Regions from separate parts of the Pantoea sp. CCBC3-3-1 genome, predicted to be linked through region 3. Evidence: predicted binding sites of a transcription regulator. Region 3 holds the regulator's gene; each other region holds the start of a gene.
What was found. Region 3 encodes Fur, which represses iron uptake genes when iron is present. Its sites were predicted from a motif close to ATAATAATGAGAACNACTATCAA; they were not measured.

Region 1 (3,280 bases), 300 kb from region 3:
AATCAGGTTGGGCCGTCAGCCCCGCCAGAAGCCGGCTGGTGGCGCGCGTTCGGCGATGAAAATCTGAATCAGCTGGTTGCGCAGGCGCTACGCAATAATCTGGACATCCTGACCGCGCGTTCACGCGTCGATCAGTATCGCGCCGAACTGCGCGCCGCGCAGGGCGATAACTTCCCGACGCTTGATGCAGGCGTTGCGGCTTCACACGCCCGAGCTTTGTCCTCGGTCAGTGGACAGCCTTATGAATATGCGGTTTTCCAGGGCCTGTTGCAGGCTAACTACGATGTCGATCTGTGGGGGGCGCGCAGCAGCAGCATTGATGCCGCACAAGCGTCGCTGGCAGCGGTGCAGGCGGCCGCGTCTGCGGCTGAACTGACGATAGCCAGTTCGGTGGCATCGGGCTATATGACCTTGATCGCCCTTGATGAACAGCTGCGGGTAACGGAGGCAACGCTGTCGTCCCGGGAAAACTCACTCAAGCTTGCTCAGCGTCAGTTTGAAACCGGCTATACCTCCAAACTGGAATGGGTGCAGTCCCAATCGGAATACCAAACTGCGAAAGCGCAGATCCCGGTATTACAACATCAGATCGCCCAGCAGGAGAACGCGCTCAGTATTCTGGTCGGCATGAATCCACGAGAAATTGCCCGCCAGAGCCGTTTTGAACATGTGCTGCCACAGCAGCTTCCTGCGCTGCTCCCTTCAGAACTATTGCAGCGTCGTCCGGATATCGTGCAGGCCGAGCGTCTGCTGCTGGCCGCCGATGACTCGCTGATCGCGTCAAGGGCAAAGCTTTTGCCGTCATTAAACCTGACTGCCAGCGGTACGGTACAAAGCGGCGTGCTGCATCAGCTGGTGGATAATCCGTTTCGCTTATGGAGCATTGGCGGCAGCGTGCTAGCGCCCATTCTTAATCGGGAAGCGCTGACTGCCCAGGTCGATGTTTCCATGGCCTCGCGCAACCAGGCGCTCTATAACTATGAAAAAGTGGTACGCAATGCCTTCAGTGAAGTGAATAACGATCTGGATGCCATCATGCGCTACCAGCAGCAGCTGAGTGAACTACAGCAGCAGGAACAGGTGGTCAGCGAAGCATTGCGTATCTCACGTAACCGCTATCAGAACGGCTATGCGTCTTATCTGGATGAACTGGACGCCCAGCGAACCCTGTTCAGTACTCAGCTGAATGTGGTTCAGGTAAAAAATAATTTACTGCTGGCGCAGATCGATCTTTACCGTGCCCTGGGCGGCGGCTGGCGCGCTCAGTAAACCCTGATGCGCTAAGTTCACGTTTTCACATCTTTTTATCTGTTCCTGTAGCAGGAGGCGTTTGTCTGCCTGCTTATCCTGCGGCGAAAGGGGCGAATATAGCGCTTGCAATTCCTGTTACCGTGTCGATAATCGCAATCCGAATAATAATGATTATCACTTGTATTTTTATCAGGGAAACGTAATGAGCCACCTGCTTTCAACCCCTCAGCACTTCAAAATGACCGTGCTTGCCGCGCTGATTAGTTCTGCCGCCGCGCCAGCGCTGGCTGCGACCACCGAGGCCAGCACCAGCGAAAAAACCATGACGGTTGTTGCAACGCCAGAAAACAATTTCACGCCGGGCGGCGATCGGCTGGTGCCTGCCTATCTGGATGGCCAGATCGCCAACGGCGGCCGGATGGGGCTGCTTGGCGAGCAGGACGCGCATAATGTGCCGTTCAACGTCATCGGCTACACCGCAAAAATGATCCAGGATCAGCAGGCCACCACCCTGAAAGAGGTTGTCGCTAACGACGCCTCTGTTCAGAACGTGCAGGGCTATGGCAACTTTGCGGAAACCTACCGTATTCGTGGTTTCGATCTTGATGGCGACGACATGACCTTCGGCGGCCTGCCGGGCGTGATGCCGCGGCAGGTCGTTTCCACGCAGATAGTGGATCGCGTTGAAGTGTTTAAAGGATCGAATGCGCTGGTTAATGGCTCTGCTGCCAGCGGCGTTGGCGGCATGATCAACCTGGAACCCAAACATGCGGATGACACGCCACTGACGCGGCTGGGGGTGGATTACACGTCTGCCTCTCAGGTCGGCACTTCGCTGGATGTAGGGCGTCGCTTTGGTGACAATAATCAGTGGGGCGTACGCGCCAACGTGCTGCACCGTGAAGGCGAAACCGCCGTCGATAACGAGAAGCGTCGCGCAACGGTCGCATCCCTTGGCCTGGATTATCGGGGCGATAAGTTGCGTACCTCGCTGGATCTGGGATATCAGAAACAGGCTTATCACGGTGGGCGCCTGGGGATCAATGTCAGCGGCGTTGATTTCATTCCTGAAGTGCCGCGCGCCACCAGCAACTACAGCCAGAACTGGGTTTACAGCGATATCGAAAGCGAGTTTGGTATGGCGCGTGCAGAGTACGATTTTGCGCCAAACTGGACGGCTTACGCCGGTATGGGCGGACAGCACTCTCATGAAATGGGCGCCTATGCGTCACCGAAATTGACCAGTGCAGACGGCTCCGCAACGATTGGCCGCATGGATACTAACAAAATCGTTGATGCATTTAGCGGCCAGACCGGCGTGCGCGGCAAGTTCAATACCGGCTTCGTCAGCCACAGCGTGAATGTGGGTTATGCCGCGCAGACTAAGCGTGAGAAAACGTCTTACGGTATGGCACTGACTTCAGCCGGCACCAACGTTTACAACACTTCTGCTGTCGCGGCACCTGAGAACACCTATTTTGGCGGCGATCTTGACAATCCTAAGCCCACAAGCCGGATCCGTACGGAAGGCCTGTTGCTGGCCGATACGCTGGGCTTCCTGGATGATAAAGTGCTGCTGACGGCGGGCGTGCGTCATCAAAAAGTGGTGGTGCGTAACTACGCTTACGGCACGGCGGTAGAGGATACCGACTCACGCTTCACCAAGTCGCGCTGGACGCCGGGTTATGGCCTGGTCGTTAAGCCATGGGAAGCGGTTTCCCTGTATGCCAACCACATTGAAGCGCTGCAACCGGGTGAAACCGCCTCAACGGGCGCGCTGAACGTAGGTAAAGTCACCGGTATTTCGCTCTCGAAGCAAAACGAAGTGGGGATGAAGCTGGACACCGGCCGGATTGGCGGCTCGCTGGCGCTGTTTGAGATCAAAAAGCCAGCAGGCATTATCGATCAGCAGACGGGTATGTTTGGCATGTATGGCGAACAGCGTAACCGTGGCGTGGAACTGAACGTCTTCGGTGAGCCGGTTTACGGCGTGCGGCTGAACGGCAGCGCGACCTGGCTGGATCCCAAA
Region 2 (3,280 bases), 1.7 Mb from region 3:
ATTATCTTCCGGTTCCGCAATCAGCTCCTGCAACGAAACGTCGCCTTCGCGGGCGTTATTCAATACCACTTCACGCAGGGACGGGCAGTTCTGACGCATCTGCTGTAAATAGTCGTCGCCAGCAAACAGCGCGTGCTGGCGATCGGCAATCAGCAGCGCGGGTTCGATCTGGCTGGCGTAGGCGTCCAGTTCCTGGCGCTGATGGCTGAACAGCGCGTTAACCGGCGCCACGCCGATTTTTAATAAGGCAAACAGCGTGATATAGAATTCAGCCACGTTGCCCAGCTGCACCAGGGCGGTATCGCCGCAGCGCAGGCCACGGCGCTGCAAGGCGGCGGCCAGGCGGGTAGCGTCTGCTTCCAGCTGCTGATAGCTGAACTGACGATCGCCATCGATCAGCGCGATCTGTTCGCTAACTACGTGGCGGCTGAGGATGTCCGTCAGCGGCAGATCGATCCAGTAACCTTTTTCGCGATAGCGGGCGGCCAGATCGGCCGGCCAGCGTGAATATGAAATTGTCATGTCAATGTCCTTATTTCAGCCCAAAAGCTTGCAGCATGGTGCTGAGTTTAACGCCGGTTTCCTGCCATTCTGATTCTGGCGAAGAAGCCGGAACGATGCCGGCCCCCGCAAACAGGCGAATACGTTTTCCGGCAAGCGTGCCGCAGCGAATAGTGACTACCCATTCGCCGTTGCCTTCTTCATCGCACCAGCCGACCATGCCGCCAAACAGCTCGCGATCGAAAGGTTCCAGTTCCTCGATCCACTGCCTTGACAGCGCGTTCGGGAAGCCGCTTAACGCAGGCGTTGGATGCAGCAGGCATGCCAGCGACAGCGCCGTTTCGCGCTCGTTGCTCACCTTGCCTTCAATCGGCGTAGCCAGGTGCCACAGGGTTGAGGTGGTGATCAGCTCCGGCTTATCCGGTACGGCCAGATATTTGCTGCGAGGCTTGAGTACATCGTGCATGGCGCTGGTCACCAGACGATGCTCATAGCGATCTTTCTGGGAATACATCAGCCGCTCGCCGATAGCCTGATCCAGACCGGCATTACTGCGATCGCGACGGGCCGAACCGGCCAGCGGCAGCGAGGAGAAGGTGTCGCCAGACTTACGCAGCAGCAGCTCCGGGCTTGCGCCCAGTAGCGTACTGCCATCCGCCAGCGGCACGTGGAAGTGGTAGCTGGTTGGATTCATGGCGATCAGCCGATCCATCAGCGCTGGCGCATCCACGGGCTCTTCGGTAGTGATGTCAATCAGGCGTGACAGCACCACTTTATCGAGATCGGGCTGCGAGGTCGCTTCGGCCGCACGCGCCACCATCGCCATAAACTGTTCTTTTTCCGGGATGGCCTGCCGGGAGCTAATGACCGGATCGATGCCGATCGGGGCCTGCCCGGCTGCCTGCAAGCGTTGCTGGCGGGAAAACTGTTCGCAACGCTCAGGAATAAACAGCGCGGAAGGTTTACGCGTATCGAACGGAATCGCGCCTACCAGTACCGGGCGCTGAATGCCCTTCTCTTTTGCCGCGGCAAAAGCGCGGCGCACCTGCTGCTGAAAATTCCCGTTGATATCACCGCCGTCTGCGGCCGGACACGCCAGCGTGGCAAAGCGGCCATGGGTAATCAGGCTTTTCCACGGCGATGCGAAGAAAAAGCTCTCCTGAGAGAGAGGTACTGATGAGGTCTTGCGTTCATCAGCGCTAAGCGTCTCCATAACGATCTCCAGCCATAATGATAAAAGGGATAATAATGATTATCATTTTCATTATCAGGTCGTAACTTTAAGTAAATTTTTTGTAATGTCAAGACATGACAAAATGTTTAAAAGCGCTTCTGTATCCACGCCGCAACGCCGCGCATTAACCGCACGTTTATGTTGCAGACGGGAAATTTCAGCAGCCGGTCAGCGCTGGCTATTTTCCGATAACGGGTTCTGCCTGTTGCACCGCGTCCGGCTTACGGTAATGCCGGAGCGAGCGAAGCGAAACAGCCAGGCCCAGCGTAATTAAGGCTAATCCCAGGCCGCCGCCGCTGGCCGCAGTGGCAGGCATCATCACGGCGGTCATTGTGCCCAGCATTAATGCGCCCAGCGAATCGCCCATCACATTCTGCGCGGTCCACAGGCCGTTCACTCGTCCCAGCATGTTGTCCGGGGTCAACGTCTGGATCAGCGTGTATTGCAATAGCGCACTCAGCGCGCTCAGGTAGCCAAACAACGCAAGGCAAAGCGCCCCTGCCGCCCAGTGAGGCATCAAGCCTGCCAGCCCAACCGCGAGCAGCGATCCCACCGCAGTTAACAACATCACCAGGCCCGGACGGGAATGGCTGGCCAGGTTGCCGCTGGTCAACGCACCGGCCGTCGCGCCGAGCGGTACGGCGGCGTAAAGCAGGCCAATTTGCTGTGCGCTCATCTCCCAGCGGATCGCCAGTGCCGGATAGAGCACGCGGATTGCCGTTGCCATCGTGACCAGCGCGCCAGTCAGCGCTACGCCGCCAATTAACCGGTGGCTGAGCAGAAATTTGAATCCTTCTGTCAGTGCGGCGAACGGCCTGGCCTTCGCCTGGGGAGGTGGCGGAAGTGACGGCAGACGCAGTAACGGAATGAGCGTAATAAACGTCCCTGCTGCGGCCAGGCCAAAATTCCAGACCACCCCGCCGGAAGCCAGCAGCACACCGCCCAGCATCGGTGAAATGACCGCGCCCAGCCTCACCGTCAGCATCGTTATCGCGCCCGCCTGCATCAGGTTTTCGCGCCCCACCAGCGCTGGCGTGGCAGAGAGCAGCGCGGTAACGCCTATCGCGCCGAAGAACCCATCCCACACCCCGAGCAGATAAATTGCCGACAGCGAAGGATGCGGCAGCGCAGCATTGATGCACAGACCAATAAAGCCGAGGCCGCAGGTTGAACGGGCAAACAGGATCAGCCTGCGGCGCTCATAACGGTCGGCCAGCACGCCGCCCATCATCAGACCGGTAAACAGCGCTATCCCGGTCAGCGTCACCGCGAGACTCACTTGTAAAGATGAACCGGTCATAAACTGAATCTGTACCGGTACGGCAACGCCCAACAAGCCCAGAGATAAAATGGAGATAAACCGGGCGATAAAAACCGCCCGAAATGCCGGATGTGTCTTCAGCAAGCTGAGACTGAGCATAAAAGATTGTTGTTTCATTAAATTTTCTTGTTAAGCAGTTCGTTAAGGCGCGGACCAATATGGGTAAATGCCTCGGCGGTAATGATGTCCACATGCGCGCAGTCGACGGTCCATGTCTGTAGATT
Region 3 (3,280 bases):
CATTTGCCCAGCTACTTTGCGCGACAGGTCAGTCAGCAGGTGAAACAGCACGGCATTGGCAGAATGCAGGCGTGGCAGGATGGCCTGAAGGATGCCGAAAGTTCTCAGGCCTTTGCCACGGAGCACGTTGCGGTTAACTTCTGGGATACGCTGTACTGGGGCGGCTTTGATTCAGCCAATGACTGGGCGAACAAAGGTTATCAGGTCATTGTCTCTAACCCGGACTATGTCTATATGGATTTTCCGTATGAGGTGAATCCGCTGGAGCGCGGTTACTACTGGGGAACGCGCTTTAGCGATGAGCGTAAAATGTTCAGCTTTGCGCCGAATAACCTGCCACAAAACGCAGAAACCTCCGTAGACCGCGACGGCAAACCTTTTTCCGCGAAATCGGATAAAGCCTGGCCGGGCGCTTATGGCTTATCCGCCCAGCTGTGGAGCGAAACCGTGCGGACCGACGATCAGATGGAATATATGATCTTTCCTCGCGTTGTTTCGGTTGCCGAGCGGGCCTGGCATCGGGCTGCATGGGAGCAGGATTATCAGCCGGGCAGAGAATATATCGGTGGGGAAACAGCGCATGTTGACCACCAGGCGCAGCGAAAAGACTGGCAGCGATTTGCTAATCTGTTGGGGCAGCGTGAGCTGGCAAAACTGGATAAATCAGGTATTCACTACCGTCTGCCGGTGCCGGGCGCACGCATCGTTGCTGGCAAGCTGGAAGCCAACATCGCATTGCCAGGGATTGCTATCGACTACTCGCTTGACGAGGGAAAAAGCTGGCAGCGCTATGACCAGGCCGCGCAACCTGAGGTGAAGGGGAAGGCGATGGTGAGAGCGGTCAGCAGCGACGGCAAGCGCTTTAGCCGGAGTGAAACGCTGACAAACTGATTTACAAAATCTGAACAGCAGACGAAAAAAAACCGGTGAATTTCACCGGTTCTTTACTTGCACAGCTTACTTATCGTGCAGTGATTCGTCTTCGCGGCAGTCGCCGGTTGCGCAGTGACCATACAAATAGAGGCTATGGTTGCTGAGCTTGATGCCGTGACGTTCGGCGATATCACGCTGACGGGTTTCGATTGATTCATCGCTGAACTCGATCACTTTACCGCAGTCCAGGCAGATAAGATGATCGTGATGATGCTGCTGCGTCAGTTCGAAAACAGATTTACCGCCTTCAAAATTATGACGGGTCACGATACCCGCGTCGTCAAACTGGTTCAGAACGCGGTAAACCGTCGCCAGACCAATTTCTTCGCCCATATCGATCAGGCGTTTATATAAATCTTCCGCACTGACGTGATGGCTCTCTGGTTCCTGAAGCACTTCCAGAATTTTCAGTCGGGGAAGCGTGACTTTCAGGCCGGCCTTCTTTAATGCGGTGTTATTGTCAGTCATGCGGATATTGTCCTGTTACTTTGCTAGTCACTAAGTGGCTGAAAAGCCCTGAGCATCGGTCGACGCAAAAGCTGAGCGTCTCATTATAGAACTGATGCTTCGAAATAGAAACCACAGCGGGATTGCGCAACCGTTGAGGGAAGTAAGGATGAAAAGTCGTTACGTCCGGGAAAGCAAGTACCCATTTTCGCTGAGTTAACATTTCGCGCTGCCTCATCGCTGCCGCCGCCAGGGCGTAAGGCATATTGATGAGCTGGGTGACCGATGGCGTTATTCTACAGTTTTGCAGATGAAAGTTACAAATATGTACCTATTACTTCTATAGGAAAAAACAGTGACCCGATGTGAGATAGCTCGCACATCAGGCCCTTTCCTTATGCCTCAAGAATCTCTTTCAGCTGGAGTTCTTCATAAATCTGTTTGACCCACTTTTCGGTACGTTCGTTGGTCAACTCCGGCTGACGATCTTCATCGATGGCGAGGCCGAGGAAGTGATTGTCATCCGCCAGCCCTTTAGAGGCTTCAAAATGATATCCTTCGGTTGGCCAGTGACCGACGATGACCGCGCCGTTAGGCTCGATGATATCGCGGATAGTGCCCATCGCATCGCAGAAGTATTCTGCGTAGTCTTCCTGATCGCCACAACCAAACAGCGCAACCAGCTTACCGTTGAAGTCGATCTCTTCCAGCGTAGGGAAGAAATCGTCCCAGTCACACTGGGCTTCGCCGTAATACCAGGTTGGGATGCCCAGCAGTAAAATATCAAAGGCTTCAAGGTCTTCTTTGCTGCTTTTAGCGATATCATGAACTTCCGCAACCTCTTTACCGAGCTGCTTCTGGATCATTTTTGCAATGTTTTCCGTATTGCCCGTATCGCTGCCAAAGAAAATGCCTACGATTGCCATGATGTTAATAACCTCTTAAAACTTATAATGGAGGCGGCTAGCCTGCTTGTGTTAACGGCAATGATAGCAGACAGATTCAGGGGGATAAATCAGTAATCCGTCCGCATTTGTCGCTTTGTGCTTTGCCGCTGTATGAGCGTATTAGCGCTCAGGATGGGCCAGCTGGGCCATCACCATTTCTTCAATCAGCTCGCTGCGGCTCATATTACGCTGCTCGGCAAGCTGGTTCAGAGCATCAACCGCGTCACTGTTCATTTTCAGTTCCACGCGCTTCAGCCCGCGCACTTTATCACGCTTAAGCTGATTGCGTTTGTTGATACGCAACTGCTCATCACGCGTCAGCGGATTGGTTTTCGGTCGTCCCGGGCGACGCTCATCTGCGAACAGATCGATCGTGGTGCGGTCCGTGTTTTCTTTTGCCATAGAATCGTGATACTGAAAGGCTGGAGTTCTGATGGATTGAGCCATGATGTCACTGTCGTTGAGGCAGCGACAAAATTTTAGCGCGCCATCATACCCCAGTGAAAGTCGTGACGACAATGATTTAGCTTTTTAACAACCTTTTTGTTTCTGCTGAGCAAAAAAACGGCTGATAGCGCGTAAAACAGCATCAGGTTTTTCTGCATGCACCCAGTGACCCGCGCCGGCAATCACATGTGCGCGTGCCGCAGGGAACTGTTTCAGCAGTGCTTCACGATATTCCTCCGCCAGATAAGCGGAGAGTTCACCGCGAATAAACAGCGCCGGGCGTTGCCAGGCAGGCAGCGGTTGCCAGCCGATAATTCGATCATAGCATTGCCACAGCGCAGGGACATTAAATCGCCAGCGGCCTTCATGAAAGGACTTCAACAGGAATTGAATCACCCCTTCTTCATTGATTGTCTGGCGCATCAGGGCAGCCGCTTCGCTACGCGAGGTGACGCCGGCTTCGCTTACCGCATTTAGCGCCGCAAAAATCTCATCATGGTGACGGG

Region 1: the regulator Fur is predicted to act here: its motif matches at 1,413-1,435, upstream of EHV07_RS08115 (TonB-dependent siderophore receptor).
Region 2: the regulator Fur is predicted to act here: its motif matches at 1,744-1,766, upstream of EHV07_RS14805 (isochorismate synthase).

Annotation. Positions count from the first base shown of each region.
Region 1 covers NZ_CP034363.1:1,700,897-1,704,176, forward strand. Annotated here, with positions in the region: gene EHV07_RS08110 (efflux transporter outer membrane subunit) at 1-1,269, shown strand, start outside; gene EHV07_RS08115 (TonB-dependent siderophore receptor) at 1,454-3,280, shown strand, end outside.
Region 2 covers NZ_CP034363.1:3,128,965-3,132,244, forward strand. Annotated here, with positions in the region: gene EHV07_RS14800 ((2,3-dihydroxybenzoyl)adenylate synthase) at 1-522, opposite strand, end outside; gene EHV07_RS14805 (isochorismate synthase) at 533-1,714, opposite strand; gene entS (enterobactin transporter EntS) at 1,914-3,173, opposite strand; gene EHV07_RS14815 (enterobactin synthase subunit F) at 3,173-3,280, opposite strand, start outside.
Region 3 covers NZ_CP034363.1:1,403,135-1,406,414, forward strand. Annotated here, with positions in the region: gene EHV07_RS06670 (beta-N-acetylhexosaminidase) at 1-891, shown strand, start outside; gene fur (ferric iron uptake transcriptional regulator) at 958-1,401, opposite strand; gene fldA (flavodoxin FldA) at 1,776-2,306, opposite strand; gene ybfE (LexA regulated protein) at 2,448-2,729, opposite strand; gene ybfF (esterase) at 2,859-3,280, opposite strand, start outside.